Regions from separate parts of the Chitinimonas koreensis genome, predicted to be linked through region 1. Evidence: predicted binding sites of a transcription regulator. Region 1 holds the regulator's gene; each other region holds the start of a gene.

Region 1 (5,960 bases):
CGCGGCGGCGGCGTCGAGCAGCGGGCGGCCTTCGCGCAACAGTTCCTGGCCGGCCGGCGTCAGCCGCGCACGGTGGCCGCTGCGGTCGAAGATCAGCACGTCGAGGTCCTGCTCGAGCTTCTGGATCGTGTAGGTGATCGCGGACGGCACGCGGTGCAGCTCGGCCGCCGCAGCGGCGAAGCTGCCCTTGCGATCGATGGCGTCGAGTACGACCAGCGCATCCAGGGATAGACGCATGTCAGGAATTCCGAAGCGGGCAACTGCATGGCAGGCAAGGAATGTTACGTCTCGATTATGGGCGAGCGGCGCAGCTTTGCCGACCTGTATTTCGATTTTATTGAACTCGTGCTGCATCGCAGCATCCAATCGGGGCGTAGAGCCTTGATCGAAAAGGGCTTTGCCGCTGCCCCGGGCAGGCGTTAGGATCGCCCCACGACGTCGGCGTCAGACCGATCCCAGGTAGTCAATTCAGGGGTGCAGAGTGCAAAAAGACATGGAGACATTGCACATGAAGTTGAAGTCGATCCTGGTGCTGTGGCCGTCCTTCCTGGTGGCCGGCATCCTCAACAGCCTGTTCTTCACCTTGTTCGATCCGCTCGAACTGACCTTCCAGGGCGAGCCGCTGTTCGAAACTCGCGTCATGGCCTATTCGATCGGTTTCTTCGTCTGCTGGCTGTTCGCCGGCCTGTCGAGCGGGCTGACGCTGTTCTTCGAGCGCGATCGCGAGCAATTGAACCGTTACTGTCCGGTCGATTTCAGCAAGCCGCAGCAAGATCACGATCCAGGCACGCTGGCGCATTGAAGGTGCGGCAGGCGGACAAAAGGCGACCCTCGGGTCGCCTTTTTCGTGGCCGCGCGGAGTTCAGTTGCGGGCGCAGCCCGACAGCAGCTGCTTGAGCGCCGGCAGGTCGCGCAGGGTGATCTGCTTGCCCTGCACGGCGATCAGGCCGTCGGTCTGGAACTTGGAGAAGGTGCGGCTGACGGTTTCGAGCTTCATGCCGAGGAAGCTGCCGATCTCCTCGCGCGTCATGCGCAGGTGGAAGCCGCTGGACGAGAAGCCGCGCGCGCCGAGCCGCTGCGACAGGTTGAGCAGGAAGGCGGCCAGCCGTTCCTCGGCGCGCATATTGCCCAGCAGCAGCATCACGCCCTGGTCGCGCACGATCTCGCGGCTCATCAGCTTGTAGAAATGCCGCGTCAGCGCCGGGATGTCCTTGGACAGCGATTCGAGCTGCTCGAACGGCAGCTCGCACACCTCGCAGTCCTCCAGCGCGATCGCGGTGCAGGCATGGCGCTCGCCGCCGAGCGCGTCGAGCCCGATCAGCTCGCCCGACATGTGGAAGCCGGTGACCTGCTCGCGGCCGTCCTCCGACAGCACCACGGTCTTGAAGAAACCGGTGCGCACCGCGTAGAGCGAGCGGAACGGATCGTCGGTGCGGAACAGCGCCTCGCCGCGCTTGACCGGGATGCGCTGCTTGATGATCTGGTCGAGCTGCGACAGCTCGTCGTGCTCGAGGCCGATCGGCAGGCAGAGCTCGCGCAGGCTGCAGCCGGCGCAGATGTTCTTGAGTTCGTGGGCGGGGAACAGGGTGGTCATATGGCGTTCGGATGGATGGCTTGACCCAGGTCAACGCCGCAAGTTTGACGCCTCCCTAGACTGCGAACAAGCCAAGCCCGAGCCTGACCGATGCAGATCCCGTTCAACGACGACCCCACCGCGCTCGAATTCGACCCGGAACTGGTCCGTCGCCACGATGGGCCGGGACCGCGCTACACCTCGTATCCGACCGCCGACCGCTTCGTCGAGGAATTCGACGAAGCGCGCTACCGCTGTGCGGTCGACGCGCGGCGCATGGCCGGCGCCGGCCGGCCGCTGTCGCTCTACGTCCACCTGCCGTTCTGCGGCACCGCCTGCTATTACTGCGCCTGCAACAAGATCGTCACCGAGGACCGCGGCCAGGCCGACGCCTACCTCGACGCGCTCGAGCAGGAGATCGTCATGCAGGCCAGGCTGTTCGGCCGCGAGGCGCCGGTGACCCAGCTGCACCTCGGCGGCGGTACGCCGACCTTCCTCACCGACGCCCAGCTCGAGCGGCTGATGCGCATGCTGACCGTGGCCTTCTCGATCGCGCCCGATGCCGAGCGCTCGGTCGAGATCGATCCGCGCCAGCTCGGCGAGCACACGCTGGCACTGCTGGCCGGCCACGGTTTCAAGCGCATGAGCATCGGCGTGCAGGATCTCGACCCGGCCGTGCAGGCCGCCATCAACCGGGTGCAGCCGGCCGGCCAGACCGCCGCCGTGCTCGATGCCGGCCGCGCGCTCGGCTACCGCTCGATCAATCTCGACCTGATCTACGGCCTGCCGTTGCAGACGCCGGACAGCCTCGCCGTCACGCTGGAACAAGTAAAAGCCTGGCGGCCGGCACGCATCGCGCTGTACAGCTACGCCCATCTGCCCGAGCGCTTCAAGCCGCAGCGCCGCATCGACGCCACGGCCATGCCCTCGGCCGAGACCAAGCTCGCCATGCTGCGGCTGGCGGTCGAGACGCTGTTGGCGGCCGGCTATCTCTACATCGGCATGGACCATTTCGCGCTGCCCGACGACGAGCTGGCGGTCGCGCTGCGGCAGGGGCGGCTACACCGCAACTTCCAGGGCTATTCGACCCAGGCCGAGTGCGACCTGGTCGGGCTCGGCGTGTCGGCCATCGGCAAGGTCGGCGGCGTCTATGCCCAGAACCATCGCGTGCTGGACGACTACTACGATGCGGTCGGCCAGGGCCGGCTGCCGATCGCGCGCGGGCTGGCGCTCGGCGCCGACGACCTGCTGCGGCGCGCGGTGATCCAGGCGCTGCTGTGCCAGTCCGAGCTGGTGATCGAGCCGTTCGAGACCAGCTGGATGATCGACTTCCGCAGCTACTTCGTCGCCGAGTGGCCGCAGCTCGAAGCGCTGGCGCAGGACGGCCTGGTGGCGCTGGGGCCCGACCGCATCCGCGTGACCGCGCGCGGCCGCCTGCTGGCGCGGGTGGTGGCGATGTGCTTCGACCGCTACCTGCGCGAGACGCGGATGGCGGCGCGCTATTCGCGTGTGATCTGAAGGCATGTGAAACGTGAAAGGCTGTGAAATGTGAAATGTGAAATGTGAAACGTGAACCCCGCTCCTCTGCCGGCAGTGATCTTTCAAGCCTTGTACGAGGACTGCGCCGTGACGAATCGCGGCGATTGCCGCGCTTCCGTATCTTCTTCGCCCACCGGCGGCTCTGGCGGATGAGGAGCGGGGTTCACGTTTCACCTTTCACATTTCACGTTTCACAGCCTTGTTCACGTTTCACATGCCGTTCACGTAAGCTCGCGCGATGTTCGATCCCTTCGATTCTTCCTTCGCGCTCACCCTGCTCGGCTGGTGGCTGGCCGGCTTCCTCGGCGGCCTGCATTGCCTCGGCATGTGCGGCGGGCTGGCCGCCGCGCTGGGGCTCAACGCCGTGGCCGGCCGGCGCGTGGCGCTGCTGCTGGCGGCCAACCTCGGCCGGCTCGCTTCCTATGTGGCGATCGGCACCGTGCTCGGCGGCCTGGCCGGCGCGGTGGCCTGGCTGCCGGCCGCGGCGCGGCTGCAGACGCTGCTGTTCCTGTTGTCGCAGCTGCTGGTCATCCTGCTCGGCCTGTATCTCGCCGGCTGGTCGCCGCTGCTGGCGCGGCTCGAGCGCATCGGCGGCACGCTGTGGCGCCGCCTGCAGCCGCGCTTCGCCGCCTTGCTGCCGCTGCGCAGCCTGCCGGCCGCCTTCGCCGCCGGCGGGCTGTGGGGCTGGCTGCCCTGCGGCCTGGTCTACACCGCCGCGACCGGCGCGCTGGCCGGCGGTTCGGCCGCGCGCGGCGCGCTGGTGATGCTGGCCTTCGGCCTCGGCACGCTGCCGAATCTGCTGGCCATGGGCGCCGCCGCAGGCCAGCTGCGCCGCTTGCGCGACCGCCGCGGCATCCGGCTGGCGGCCGGTGGCCTGCTGGTAGCGCTGGCGCTGGCGGAACTCCTGCGCTGGGCGGCGCACCAAGTCGCGTGACTCCACTTCTTTTCGACACGCTCGAGCAATACCGCGCCCAGGTGCTCGTTGCCCTGGCCGGTGCCGAGCGCACGCTCGACTGGTTCGATCCCGACCTGGCCGGCAGCGGTGCCGAGGCGCCGGCCTGCGCTGAGGCGCTGCATGCGCAATTGGCCGGCAAGCAGCTGCGCCTGCGCCTGCTGCTGCACGACGAGGCCTGGTTCGTGCGCCATTGCCCGCGGCTGGCGGCGCTGATGCAGGTCTATGGTCACCTGTTCGAATTGCGTTTGACCGGCGAGGCCGATCGCGAGGCGGGCGAGCCCTTCCTGCTGACCGAACGGGCGGTGGTGCGCCGTTTCCACGCCGATTCGCCGCGCGGCGAGGCCGCCGGCCCCGGCCGTGCGCATGCGGCGTGCCGTCAGCGTTTCGGCGACCTATGGATGCAGGCGGTGCCGGCGGGAGCCGGGCGCCGACTATTCATCTGAGTCCTTTTCGTTTGACATCGGGTTTGTCGCGGCAATGCGTATCGGCGCGGCCTAGGCCGCCGTCATGTTGCGACGCAATTTGCCCCTAGTTTTTTCTTTGGAAGCTGCTAGAATTTTGCGGTCGGTCGTCATTGATACGTCAAAGGTTTTAAAAGCCCTCGATCAACGGTCGATTGCTTTGTTTTCTCTGTGAACTCACATCTAAAGGTAAATCATGCAAAAGTCCCTGCTCATCGCTGCCCTGCTGGCCCTGGGTCTGGCCGCTTGCGGCAAGAAGGAAGAGCCGGCCGCTGAAGCGCCCGCCGCTGCTCCGGCTGCTGAAGCTCCTGCCGCCGCTCCGGCTGAAGCGCCTGCCGCTGCCCCGGCCGACGCCGCTGCCCCGGCCGCCGCTCCCGCCGACGCCGCTGCCGCTCCGGCTGCTCCGGCCGACGCCGCTGCTGCCCCGGCCGCTCCGGCCGAACAGCCGAAGCAGTAATTCGCTTCGAGCAGTGCGAAAAGCCGACCTCGGGTCGGCTTTTTGTTTTATTCGGACCGCTAATGCGCGTGCGCCGAATAAGCGAAAGGACGCCGTCAGGCGTCCTTTCCCATTGCGATGGCGCAGTGCAATAGCGGCTTATATGCGCTGCAGCGAAATATATATCCGGGCTTATCCGCCGATGCGTCCGGGGATGCGCGGCGTATCGACGCGCACGTCGGCGTTCTGGGCGCGGTGGCGCAGCGCGTGGTCGATCAGCACCAGCGCCAGCATGGCCTCGGCGATCGGCGTGGCGCGGATGCCGACGCAGGGGTCGTGGCGGCCGGTGGTCTGCATCAGGACCGGATTGCCCTGCTTGTCGATCGAGTTGCGCTCTTGCGGAATGCTCGAGGTCGGCTTGATCGCAATGCTCACGCGCAAGTCCTGGCCGGTCGAGATGCCGCCGAGCACGCCGCCTGCGTGGTTGCTGGCGAAGCCTTCGGGCGTGAGTTCGTCGCCGTGCACGCTGCCGCGCTGGGCGACCACGCCGAAGCCGTCGCCGATCTCGACGCCCTTGACCGCGTTGATGCTCATCATCGCGTAGGCGATGTCGGCGTCGAGCCGGTCGTAGACCGGTTCGCCCCAGCCGACCGGCACGTTCTCGGCCACCACCTCGATGCGCGCGCCGATCGAGTCGCGCTCGGCGCGGATCTGGTCCATGTGGGCTTCGAGCTGCGGCACGATCTCGTCGTTCGGGGCGAAGAAGGCGTTCTCGCCGACGTGGCGCCAATCCTTGAACGGGATGGCGATCTCGCCGAGCTGGCTCATGTAGCCGCGGATCTCGATGCCGAACTTCTCGCGCAGCCATTTCTTGGCGATGGCGCCGGCGGCGACGCGGACCGCGGTCTCGCGCGCCGAGCTGCGGCCGCCGCCGCGGTAGTCGCGGATGCCGTACTTGTGCCAGTAGGTGTAGTCGGCGTGGCCCGGGCGGAAGGT
Region 2 (5,960 bases), 2.8 Mb from region 1:
TAGAAGGCGCCCTCGCTGAGGTCGCCGCGCACGTAGTCGTGGGCCAGCGCCTCGAGCTGGCGCTGGCGGCCCAGCACCTCGTTGCGCAGCGCCTGCTCCTGCCACAGCACGTCCTCGATCAGCGCGTCGCGCTGGGCGTCGCGCTCGTTGGCGCGGATGAACCACAGCAGCGCCACGCCGACCGCCAGGAAGCAGATCAGCGCCAGGTTGGGCATCGCCCACAGCCAGCGTGCCGGGCGGGCAGGTTGTTGTTTCGCTTCATGGTCCGTGGTCGGGCCGGGCCGGTGCGCGTACGCCGGCCGTCGCATAAATGGGGTCGGGCTGCGGGGCCGACGCGTGTTCGAACTCTTATATCAACAGAAGCCGATACCGCGCCGCGTCCATCGCTTGGGGCTTTCCCTGATAGGTGGCCGGCGGCAAAAGGAGGTACCAAGAAAAAGGCGCGCCAGCCGGCCGCCCCAGCCATTTTACGTCCGAACCGATGTCGCCCGCCGCCCGCCGTCTCCTGCCGCTGCTGCTGTTCTGCCTCGCCGCGCCGCTCGCCTGCGCCGACGCGGTGGTGCTGCGCTTCAGCCTGGCCGAGGCGCGCGACACGCCGAACGGCCGCGCCGCCGAGCGTTTCCGCCAGCTGGCGGCGCGCTATACCCAGGGCAAGGTCGAGGTGCGGATCTTCCCCAGCGGCGAGCTGTACAAGGATCGCGAAGACCTCGGCGCGCTGCAGGTGAACGCGGTGCAGATGCTGGTGCCGGCGCTGGGCAAGCTGGCGCGGCTGGGGTTGCGCCGGTTCGAGCTGTTCGACCTGCCCTACCTGTTCCCCGACGACCAGGCGGTGCACCGGGTGCTCGACGGCCCGAGCGGCCGCGCGCTGTTCGAGGATCTCGACGACTACGGCCTGGTCGGGCTGACCTACTGGGACGAGGGCTTCCTGCATTTCTCGGCCAACCGGTCGCTCAAGCGGGCCGAGGATTTCCGCGGCCTCAAGCTGCGGGTGGCGCCGGCGCCGCTGCTCGAGGCGAGGCTGCGCGCGCTCGGCGCCCAGCCGCGGCCGATGGCGGCCGACGAGGCCTTCGGCGCGCTCGAGCAGGGCCTCTTGGACGGCGCCGAATTCACCCTGCCCGATTTCGACGCGCTGCGCATGCAGTCGGCCCAGCGCCACCTGGCGTTGTCCTGGCATGGCTGGCAGGGCAATGCGGTGGTGGTGAACAAGCGCTTCTGGGACGACCTGCCGAACGATCTGCGCGGCGGCCTGATCGAGGCGCTGCGCCAGGCCACGGTCTACCAGCGCAAGCTGGCCGCCGAGGACAACCGCCGCGCGCTGGCGGCGATCACGGCCACCGGCGTGACCGAGGTGCAACCGATCCCGCTGGCCGAGCGCGAGCGCATGCGCCAATTGATGCGGCCGGTGCTCGAGCGCTATGCGGAGAGCGTCGATCGGGCGCTGCTCGAGCGTGTGCAGCGGGTGGTGGGGGCTTCACGGCGCTGAGCAACTGACGCGACAACCCTCTCCCTCCGGGGAGGGAGTAGTAGGCCGCACAGGCGGACACGGCGCACGCTGCATGCCCTTCCCCTTCCCCCTTCCCCTTCCCCCTTCCCCTTCCCGCCGCTCCGTCCGCCCGGGTAGCATCGCCCCACTCCAACGACGATACAAAGAGGGACACGATGGTCAGGGACGACAAGCACGAGGCGCTGGAAGCGGCGCGGCAATGGATCGCGCAGCACGAGGTGGAATACCTGCTGGCGCAGTTCGTCGACATCCACGGCGCCGCCAAGACCAAGGTGGTGCCGGCGCGCCACCTCGACATGCTGGTGCACACCGGCGCCGGCTTCTCCGGCTACGCGATCTGGGGCACCGGCCTGGCCCGCAACGGCGGCGACTACTACGCGCGGGCCGATCTCTCCACGCTGTGCCCGGTGCCCTGGCTGCCCGGCTACGCCCGCCTGGTCGGCGACGGCCACGTGCACGGCCAGCCGCACCCGCTGTGCTCGCGCGTGCTGCTCAAGACCCAGCTGGCGCGGCTGGCCGAGCGCGGCTGGACCTTCAACACCGGCCTCGAGCCCGAGTTCGTGCTGCTGCGCCGCCAGGCCGACGGCGACTACGTGCCGGCCGACGGCTTCGACCGGCTCGACAAGGCCAGCTACGACTACAAGGCGTTGGCGCGGCCCGACAACCGGCGCTTCCTCGAGCGCGTCACCGAGGCGATGGCCGCGGTCGGCGCCGACGTCTACCAGATCGACCACGAGGACGCGACCGGCCAGTACGAGATCAACTACGCCTACTCCGACGCGCTCAAGAGCGCCGACCGCTACACCTGGTTCAAGATGGCCGCGAGCTTCGCCGCGGAGGAGGCCGGCCTCTTGTGCAGCTTCATGCCCAAGCCCTTCGCCGACCGCGCCGGCTCCGGCCTGCACTTCCACGTCTCGATGGCCGACGCCGCCGGCGTCAACCTGTTCGAGGACGACAGCGATCCGCAGGGCTATGCGCTGAGCCAGCTCGGCTACCGCTTCCTGGCCGGCATCCTGCACCACGCGCCGGCGCTGACCGCGCTGTGCGCGCCGACGGTGAACAGCTACAAGCGGCTGGTGGTCGGCAACTCGCTGTCGGGCGCCACCTGGGCGCCGGCCTACGTGGCCTACGGCGACAACCGCACGGTGCTGGCGCGCTGCCCGGCGGCCGCATCGAATGGCGGCTGGCCGACGCCGGCGCCAATCCCTACCTGGTCAGCGCCGCGCTCCTGGCCGCCGGCCTCGACGGCATCGACCGCGCGCTCGAGCCGGGCCAGCCGGTCAACGACGACCTGTACGAATACGACGCGCGCCGCTTGCACGAGGCCGGCATCCGCCACGTGCCGCAGCACCTGGGCGAGGCGGTCGACGCGCTGGAGGCGGATCGTGTGCTGGCCGCCGCGCTGGGCGAGGAATTCGTCGCCGAGTTCGTCCGGCTCAAGCGGATGGAGTGGGTCGACTACCTGCGCCATGTGAGCGACTGGGAACGCAAGCGCTACGCCGACTTCTTCTGATCGGCCGGAGATTTGCCCCGGTCCGCTGAGCGGGCGGTTTTGTAGGAGCGGCTTCAGCCGCGAATGGCCGAGCGTGTTGCTGTCGATCATTCGCGGCTGAAGCCGCGCCTACGGGAACCCGCCGCCCCGGTTACTCCCGCCGCTTGCGGAACGCCCACAGCCCCGCCAGCGCGGTGAAGCCCGCCACCAGCGCCACCAGGAGCCAGAAGCCGTGCGGATGGTCGGCCAGCGGCACGCCGCCGACGTTCATGCCGAAGAGGCCGGCCAGGATGTTGATCGGCAGCGCCAGCACCGTCACCACCGTCAGCGTGAACAGGCTGCGGTTGGTCTGCTCGTTCAGCGTGGCGGCGATCTCTTCCTGCAGGAGCTTGATGCGCTCGACCAGCGCGGCGAGGTCGTCGAGCACCACCGCGAATTCCTCGGTCGACTGGCGCAGGTCCTGCACGTCCTCGCCGTGCAGCCAGCGCGGCGGCCGGTTGAGCAGGCGGAACAGCGCGCCAGGCTCGGGCGCCAGCAGCCGCTGCAGCCGCACCAGCACCCGCCGCAGCGCGCCCAGGTCGGCGCGGTTGCCGTGCAGCCGGCGCGACAGCAGCCGATCCTCGATGCCGTCCACCCGCGCGGTGGTCTCGCGCACGATCTGCACCAGCACGTCGGCCTGGTCGCGCAGCAGGTGCACCAGCAGCTCGGTCGGCGAGCGGAACAATTCGCCGCGCCGCACCGAGGCGCGCAGCTTGTCGACGCTGCGCAGCGGCCGCGCCCGTGCCGTCACCAGCAGCCGCCGGTCGGCGTGCACCCACAGCGTGGCGAGGTCGGAGGCGGCGAAATCGAAGTCGTACAGCACGTCGTTGACCACCGCCACCAGCGCGTCGTCGGCGTATTCGATGCGGGTCGAGCGCGAGCCCTCGTGCAGCGCCTCGAAGAAGGCCTCGGGCACGCCGAGGTTGTGCCGCATCCATTTCTCGCACAGCGCGTGCGACAGGTTGAAGTGCAGCCACAGGAAGCCGTCGAACGCCGCCGCCTGCAGGCCGGCCGCGGCGCTGGCCGAGTCGATCTCGACGCCGGGCTGGCCCGGCTGGAAGCGGTAGCCGCAGATCAGCCCGGCCTGGTCCGAGCCGTACTGTGCGGGGGCGATGTTCGGCTGCATGGCGATCCGGCCTCGGTCTGGCGTCGACGGCGACGCAGCAGTCTAACGCCGCGATGCGACGGGCGGTTTACCCGCAGTCGTCGCCCGCGCTTGATCCGCCTCAAGGCGGCCGCCGCGCGCGGCCGATAGCCTGCCTCCTCCCAAGCGAAGAGACGACCGGCCCGCGCCAAGGCCGGTCCACAGGAGAACAGGCGAACATGAACGGATACGCATTGCTGGAACTGGCCGGGCGCGCGCTCCTGCCGATCGTGCAGGGCGGCATGGGGGTCGGCGTGTCGGCCCACCGGCTGGCCGGCGCGGTGGCTGCCGAGAACGCGGTCGGCACGGTGGCCGCGGTCGACCTGCGCCACCACCACCCGGACCTGATGGAACGCACCCATCGCTGCCGCGACCGCGCCGCGATCGACCAGGCCAACCTCGAAGCGCTCGACCGCGAGGTGCGCGCCGCGCGCGAACGCGCCGGCGGCCGCGGCCTGATCGCGGTCAACGTGATGAAGGCGGTGCGCGAGCATGCCGCGCTGGTGCGGCAGGCCTGCGCCAGCGGCGCCGACGCCATCGTGATGGGCGCCGGCCTGCCGCTGGACCTGCCCGAGCTGACCGCCGAGCATCCGCGCACCGCGCTGATCCCGATCCTGTCGGACGCGCGCGGCGTCGGCATCGTGCTGAAGAAATGGCTGAAGAAGGGCCGCCGCGCCGACGCGGTGGTGATCGAGCATCCGGGCCACGCCGGCGGCCACCTCGGCGCCGCCCGCGTCGAGGAATTGCGCGACGGCCGTTTCGACTTCGCCCGCGTGCTGGCCGAGTGCCGCGCGCTGTTCGACGAGCTGGGCCTGGGCCGCGATGCGCCCAGGCTGATCGTGGCCGGCGGCATCGACAGCCACGCCAAGGCGCGCCACTGGCTCGGCTCGGGCGCCGACGCGGTGCAGCTCGGCACCGCCTTCGCGGTCAGCGAGGAAGGCGATGCGCATCCGGCCTTCAAGCAGGTGCTGGCCGGCGCGCAGCCGGAGGACCTGGTCGAGTTCGTCAGCGTGGCCGGCCTGCCGGCGCGCGCGGTGGCGACGCCGTGGCTGGCCGGCTACCTGCGCCGCGAGGGCCGGCTGCAGGCCGCCGCCCAGGCCGATCCGCGCCGCTGCACCCAGCGTATGGACTGCCTGAGCCAGTGCGGCCTGCGCGACGGCATCGGCCGCATCGGCCAGTTCTGCATCGACCTGAAGCTGGCGGCCGCCCTGCGCGGCGAGGTCGACCGCGGCCTGTTCTTCCGCGGCGCCGGCCGCTTGCCGTTCGGCACGGCGATCCGGCCGGTGCGCGAGCTGATCGACCATCTGCTGCACGGCACCTGGCCGGCCGGGCTGGAGCCCGCGGCGGCCTGAGCGATCCGCAGCAGGCTGCGCTGCCGCTCGATGTCGATGCGCATGCAGGAGCGGCTTCGGCCGCGAATGGCCGGTCGAGTCCCGACCGTCGTTCGCGGCTGAAGCCGCTCCTGCGGGACGGGCGGTAGGTCGGACTTCAGTCCGGCGGCGGCACCGATCGAGATCGCTGTCGGACTGAGGTCCGACCTGCAGGCGTGGCCATCGCCGAGTAGCGTGGTGCACGAGCCGCGGCGGGTGGGCAGGTCGGGCTTCATGCCCGACAGCGACCTCGATCAAGTACCGCCGTCGGGCGCGAGACGGGGCAGGCGCTGGAGCCCCGCCTGCGAACCGCCGGCGGCGCGGGCCGATGGGCGCGGCGGCCGCTGCGGTACAATGCCGGCTTCCGTTTTTCCGGCCCGATCCCACGTGCAGAGCAGCCGCGACCTCTAC
Region 3 (5,960 bases), 610 kb from region 1:
GCGCTGGCCAAGCTGCGCGAGCAGTACGCAATGACCGCGCCGGCGATCGCCGACCCGGCCGACCGCGCGGCGCTGCCGGCCTTCTTCTTCTGGAGCGCCTGGGCGGCTGCCACCGACCGGCCCGGCGAGAGCGGCCTCTCCTACACCAGCAACTGGCCGCACGAGCCGCTGGTCGACAACCGGCCGACCACCGGCAACGGCGTCTGGTCGATCGCCAGCGTGATCCTGCTGATCGCCGGCATCGCCGCCATGGTGTGGTTCCACATGGCCGGGCACGAGGAGGCCGACCCGGCCGCGCCCAAGCGCGACCCGCTGTTCGACCTGGTCGCCACGCCGTCGATGCGCGCCACCCGCAAGTACTTCTACGTGGTGATCGCGCTGTTGCTGGTGCAGATCGGCATGGGCGTGGTGTCGGCCCACTATGCGGTCGAGGGCCAGAGCTTCTTCGGCCTGCCGCTGGCCGAACTGCTGCCCTTCGTGGTCAGCCGCACCATCCATACCCAGCTCGGCGTGCTGTGGATCGCCACCGCCTGGCTGGCCACCGGCCTCTATATCGCGCCGGCGCTGTCGGGCCGCGAGCCGCCGCTGCAGAAGCTCGGCGTCGACCTGCTGTTCTACGCGCTGCTCTTGATCGTGGCCGGCTCGATCGCCTGCGGCTGGATCGGCTCGCTGCAGCAGCTCGGCACCACCTTCAGCTTCTGGCTCGGCAACCAGGGCCTCGAATACACCAGCATGGGCCGGGTCTGGCAGTACCTGCTGTTCGTCGGCCTGTTGTTCTGGCTGCTGCTGATGGGCCGCGCGCTGTGGCCGGCGCTCAAGCGCCCGGGCGAGAGCCGCGGCCTGATCGCCATGGTGTTCCTGTCGGCGGCCTGCATCGGCGGCTTCTACGCCAGCTCGCTGATGTGGGGCCGGCACAGCCACTACTCGATGATCGAATACTGGCGCTGGTGGCTGGTCCACCTGTGGGTGGAAGGCTTCTTCGAGGTGTTCGCCACCGCCGTGATCGCGCTGATCTTCACCCGGCTGGGCCTGATCCGTGCCGCCACCGCCAACTCGGCCATCGTGCTGGAAACCATCGTGTTCCTGTTCGGCGGCATCCTGGGCACCCTGCACCACCTCTACTTCACCGGTACGCCGACCTCGGTGATCGCCGTCGGCGCGATGTTCTCGGCGCTCGAAGTGGTGCCGCTGGCGCTGATCGGCCTCGAGGGCTACCGCACCTACCGGCGCAGCAAGGCGGCGCCGTGGGTGGCCGGCTACCGCTGGCCGATCCTGTGCTTCGTGGCGGTCGGTTTCTGGAACTCGGTCGGCGCCGGCCTGCTCGGCTTCGCCATCAATCCGCCGATCGCGCTCTACTACGTGCAGGGCCTCAACATGACCGCCGCCCACGGCCATGCCGCGCTGTTCGGCGTCTACGGCATGCTCGGCATCGGCCTCCTGCTGTTCTGCCTGCGCGGCCTGTCGCCGCGCGCGCAGTGGCACGACGGCCTGGTCGGCAAGGCGTTCTGGCTGCTCAACGGCGGGCTGGCGATGATGGTGTTCATGTCGCTGCTGCCAGCCGGCATCTACCAGGCCTGGGCCAGCGTCAGCGAGGGCTGTGGTACGCGCGTTCGCCCGAGATCGTCCACTCGGCGGCGATGACCGCGCTGGTCTGGCTGCGGGTACCGGGCGACATCGTGTTCGCCTGCGGCGCGCTGCTGCTGGCGCTGTTCGCCTGGAAGCTGCTGCGCAACGACCGCGCGCCGCGGCCGGCCGCGGCGCTCAAGCCGGCCAAGGGCTGAAGCAGGCAGCGAGGCCGCCATGCGACTGACCCAATTCAGCGATCACACCCTGCGGCTGCTGATCTACCTGGCGCTGCACGGCGACCGGCTGGTGACCATCCAGACGGTCGCCGAGGCCTACGACGTGTCGGTCCATCACCTGACCAAGGTGGCGCACCAGCTGGTGCGCCGCGGCCTGGTCCAGGCGCTGCGCGGCAAGGGCGGCGGCATCCGGCTGGCGCGTCCCGCCGCCGAGATCGCGCTCGGCGACGTGCTGCGCTCGGCCGAGGGCGGCGCGGCGCCGGTCGGCTGCGCCACCTCGGACCGGCGCTGCCGCCTGAGCGCCGACTGCCGCCTGGCCGGCGTGCTGCACGACGCCTTCGAGACCTTCTACGCGGTGCTCGACCGGACCACCCTGGCCGACCTGGTCGAGCGGCCCGGCCCGCTGCAGCGCCAGCTCGGCATCGTGCCGCCGTCCGGCGGCTGCCGGCCGGCCCGCGAAGCGGTTTGATCTCCCTCAACGCAGCGCGGCGGCCGGCCGCCCATACTGGCCGCCTCGCCCTCCCCGATCGCCTGCCATCATGAACGCACCGTATTCCCCGCCGCCCGGCGGCCGCGACGACTTCGACGTCCAGGGCCTGCAGTTCGACAAGGCCCTGATCGAGCGGCTGGCCGGCAACGGCCCGCGCTACACCTCCTACCCCAGCGCCGACCGCTTCCACGACGGCTTCGGCGAGGCCGAATACCGCGCCGCGGTGGCCGAGAATTTCCCGGCCGGCGCGGCGCGGCCGCTGTCGCTCTACCTGCACATCCCGTTCTGCGACACCATCTGCTACTACTGCGGCTGCAACAAGATCATCACCAAGAACCGCGCCCACGCCGAGGTCTACCTCGACTACCTCGAGCGCGAGATCGCGCTGCAGGCGCCGCTGTTCGCAGGCCGCGCCCGCATCGAGCAGATGCATTTCGGCGGCGGCACGCCGACCTTCCTGTCCGACGCGCAGCTGGCGCGGCTGATCGGCACGCTGCGGCGCCACTTCGACTTCGCCCCGGCCGCCGAGGGCGAGTACTCGATCGAGATCGACCCGCGCAAGGTCGGCCCGGCCACGGTGGCGCGGCTGGCCGAGCTCGGCTTCAACCGCATGAGCCTGGGCGTGCAGGATTTCGACCCGGCGGTGCAGCGCGCGGTCAACCGCATCCAAAGCGAGGAAGAGACGCTGGCGGTGATCGAGGCGGCGCGCGCCCACGGCTTCCGCTCGATCTCGATCGACCTGATCTACGGCCTGCCGCTGCAGACCCAGGCCGGCTTCGGCGCCACGTTGGACAAGGTGATCGCGGCGCGGCCCGACCGGCTGTCGGTCTACCACTACGCCCACCTGCCGCACCTGTTCAAGACCCAGCGCCAGATCGACGAGGCCGAGCTGCCCTCGCCGAGCGCCAAGCTCGACCTCCTGGGCCTCGCCATCGCCCGGCTGACGGCGGCCGGCTACGTCTACATCGGCATGGACCACTTCGCCCTGCCCGGCGACGAACTGGCGGTGGCGCAGCGCGCCGGCACGCTGCAGCGCAACTTCCAGGGCTATTCGACCCGCGACGACATCGACCTGCTGGCGCTGGGCGTATCGGGCATCGGCAAGATCGGCGCCAGCTACAGCCAGAACGTGCGCGGCACCGACGACTACTACGCGCTGCTCGACGCCGGCCGGCTGCCGCTGCTGCGCGGCATCGGCCTGTCGCGCGACGACGCGCTGCGGCGCGGCCTGATCCGCGAGCTGATGTGCCAGTTCGAGCTCGACCTGGGCCGGATCGAGACGCAATGGGGCATCCGCTTCGCCGACTATTTCGCCGCCGAGCTGGAGCGGCTGGCGCAGCTGGCCGCCGACGGCCTGATCGAGCTGGACCCGGCCGGCGGCCGCCTGCGCGTGCTGCCGCGCGGCCGGCTGCTGGTGCGCAACGTGGCCATGGCGTTCGACCGCTACCTGCAGCAGGGCCAGCCGCTGCGGCGCTATTCCAGGACCCTCTAGAACGCCTCGGCCGGGCCGGCTTGACCGCGGTCAAGCGTTTGGCAAGCAGCGGCGCCGGACCGGCCAGAACCACAATATCTAGTAGTAGGATGGCTTATCAGCTACTAGATGGAGTGTTTCGATGTCGATGCAGGTCATGAAACGCGACGGCCGCCCGGCCGCCTTCGACGCCGCCAAGATCACCGCGGCGATCGCTGCCGCCGGCCGCGCCACCGGCGAATTCGACGAGGCGGTGGCCGAGCTGCTGTGCCGCCGCGTCTGCGCCAGCCTAGCCGGCGAGCCCTGCCCGCAGATCGAGGCGATCCAGAACCGGGTCGAGGAGATCCTGGTCGCCGCCGGCTGCTGGCGCACCGCCCGCGCCTACATCGTCTACCGCGAGCAGCACGCCCGCCTGCGCGCGCTGGCCCATACCCTGGTCGACGTCGAGAGCGCGATGGAGGAATACCTCGAGCAGCGCGACTGGCGCGTCAACGCCAACGCCAACCAGGGCTACAGCCTGGGCGGGCTGATCCTCAACGTGGCCGGCAAGGTCACCGCCAACTACTGGCTCAGCCACGTCTACAGCCCCGAGGCCGGCCGCGCCCACCGCGAGGGCGACCTGCACATCCACGACCTCGACATGCTGAGCGGCTACTGCGCCGGCTGGTCGCTGCGGCAATTGCTGACCGAGGGCTTCAACGGCGTGCCGGGCAAGGTCGAGGCCACGCCGCCGCGCCACATGTCGGCCGCCATCGGCCAGATCGTCAACTTCCTCGGCACGCTGCAGAACGAATGGGCCGGCGCCCAGGCCTTCTCCAGCTTCGACACCTATATGGCGCCCTTCGTCCGCCGCGACGCGATGAGCTACGCCGAGGTCAGGCAAGCCATGCAGGAACTGGTCTACAACCTCAACGTGCCGAGCCGCTGGGGCACCCAGACGCCGTTCACCAACCTGACCTTCGACTGGACCTGCCCGGCCGACCTGCGCGAGCAGATCCCCTACGTCGGCGGCGAGGAGATGCCGTTCAGCTACGGCGAGCTGCAGGCCGAGATGGACCAGATCAACCGCGCCTACATCGAGGTGATGATGGCCGGCGACGCGCGCGGCCGCGCCTTCACCTTCCCGATCCCGACCTACAACATCACGCCGGACTTCGACTGGGACCACCCGAACAGCGCGCTGCTGTTCGAGATGACCGCCAAGTACGGCCTGCCCTACTTTCAGAACTTCCTCAATTCCGACCTCGAGCCGCACATGGTGCGGTCGATGTGCTGCCGGCTGCAGCTGGACCTGCGCGAGCTGCTCAAGCGCGGCAACGGCCTGTTCGGCTCGGCCGAGCAGACCGGCTCGGTCGGCGTGGTGACGGTGAACTGCGCGCGGCTGGGCTATCTGCACGCGGGCGACGAGGCCGGCCTGATGGCCGCGCTGGACCGGCTGCTGGAACTGGGCCGCGACGTGCTGGAGACCAAGCGCAAGGTGGTGCAGCGCTACATCGACCAGGGCCTCTACCCGTATACCCGGCGCTACCTGGGCAGCCTGCGCAACCACTTCAGCACGCTCGGGGTGAACGGCATCAACGAGATGATCCGCAACTTCAGCGGCGACGCCGACGACATCACCGGCGCCGCCGGCCACGCGCTGGCGCTGCGCCTGCTCGACCGCGTGCGGGCGCGGATGGCCGAGTTCCAGCAGGCCACCGGCCACCTCTACAACCTCGAAGCCACCCCGGCCGAGGGCACCACCTACCGCTTCGCCCGCGAGGACCGCAAGCGCTGGCCCGCCATCCTGCAGGCCGGCACCGCCGAGCAGCCCTACTACACCAATTCGAGCCAGCTGCCGGTCGGCCATACCGACGACCCGTTCGAGGCGCTGGCGATGCAGGAGGCGCTGCAGGGCCGCTACACCGGCGGCACCGTGCTGCACCTCTACATGAACGAGGCGGTGTCGAGCGCCGAGGCCTGCAAGCAGCTGGTGCGGCGCGCGCTGGCCAACTTCCGCCTGCCCTACGTCACGGTGACGCCGACCTTCTCGATCTGCCCGCGCCACGGCTACCTGAGCGGCCGCCACGAGTTCTGTCCCAAGTGCGACGCCAGCCTGCTGGCGCAAGCCGAAACCTGCTGCAACTGACCAATCCCAGGAGAAACCATGACCGCGACCACCCTCGAACGCCCCGGACCACCACCGTGCCGGACGACA

Evidence for each region. The regulator FNR, encoded in region 1, switches genes on or off when oxygen is low (the NO sensors DNR and NnrR bind a similar motif). The targets are predictions, from matches to a motif close to TTGATNNNNATCAA.
Region 2: a site for FNR is predicted at 4,252-4,265, ahead of H9L41_RS00760 (NAD(P)H-dependent flavin oxidoreductase). Genes of this name have one in related genera too.
Region 3: a site for FNR is predicted at 3,805-3,818, ahead of H9L41_RS14685 (ribonucleoside triphosphate reductase). Genes of this name have one in related genera too.

What each region holds. Positions count from the first base shown of each region.
Region 1 is NZ_CP060704.1:2,947,415-2,953,374, reverse strand. It holds gene H9L41_RS12355 (LysR family transcriptional regulator) at 1-237, opposite strand, end outside; gene H9L41_RS12350 (hypothetical protein) at 265-423, shown strand; gene H9L41_RS12345 (hypothetical protein) at 509-802, shown strand; gene fnr (fumarate/nitrate reduction transcriptional regulator Fnr) at 863-1,594, opposite strand; gene hemN (oxygen-independent coproporphyrinogen III oxidase) at 1,685-3,091, shown strand; gene H9L41_RS12330 (sulfite exporter TauE/SafE family protein) at 3,351-4,046, shown strand; gene H9L41_RS12325 (DUF7931 domain-containing protein) at 4,043-4,510, shown strand; gene H9L41_RS12320 (hypothetical protein) at 4,725-4,985, shown strand; gene aroC (chorismate synthase) at 5,157-5,960, opposite strand, start outside.
Region 2 is NZ_CP060704.1:194,065-200,024, forward strand. It holds gene H9L41_RS00740 (PAS domain-containing sensor histidine kinase) at 1-215, opposite strand, end outside; gene H9L41_RS00745 (DctP family TRAP transporter solute-binding subunit) at 482-1,483, shown strand; partial or broken gene glnT (type III glutamate--ammonia ligase) at 1,801-3,017, shown strand; gene H9L41_RS00755 (transporter) at 3,148-4,161, opposite strand; gene H9L41_RS00760 (NAD(P)H-dependent flavin oxidoreductase) at 4,359-5,531, shown strand; gene msbA (lipid A export permease/ATP-binding protein MsbA) at 5,937-5,960, shown strand, end outside.
Region 3 is NZ_CP060704.1:3,554,005-3,559,964, forward strand. It holds gene H9L41_RS14670 (nitric-oxide reductase large subunit) at 1-1,641, shown strand, start outside; gene H9L41_RS25810 (hypothetical protein) at 1,638-1,781, shown strand; gene H9L41_RS14675 (RrF2 family transcriptional regulator) at 1,801-2,271, shown strand; gene hemN (oxygen-independent coproporphyrinogen III oxidase) at 2,342-3,784, shown strand; gene H9L41_RS14685 (ribonucleoside triphosphate reductase) at 3,906-5,891, shown strand; gene nrdD (anaerobic ribonucleoside-triphosphate reductase) at 5,948-5,960, shown strand, end outside.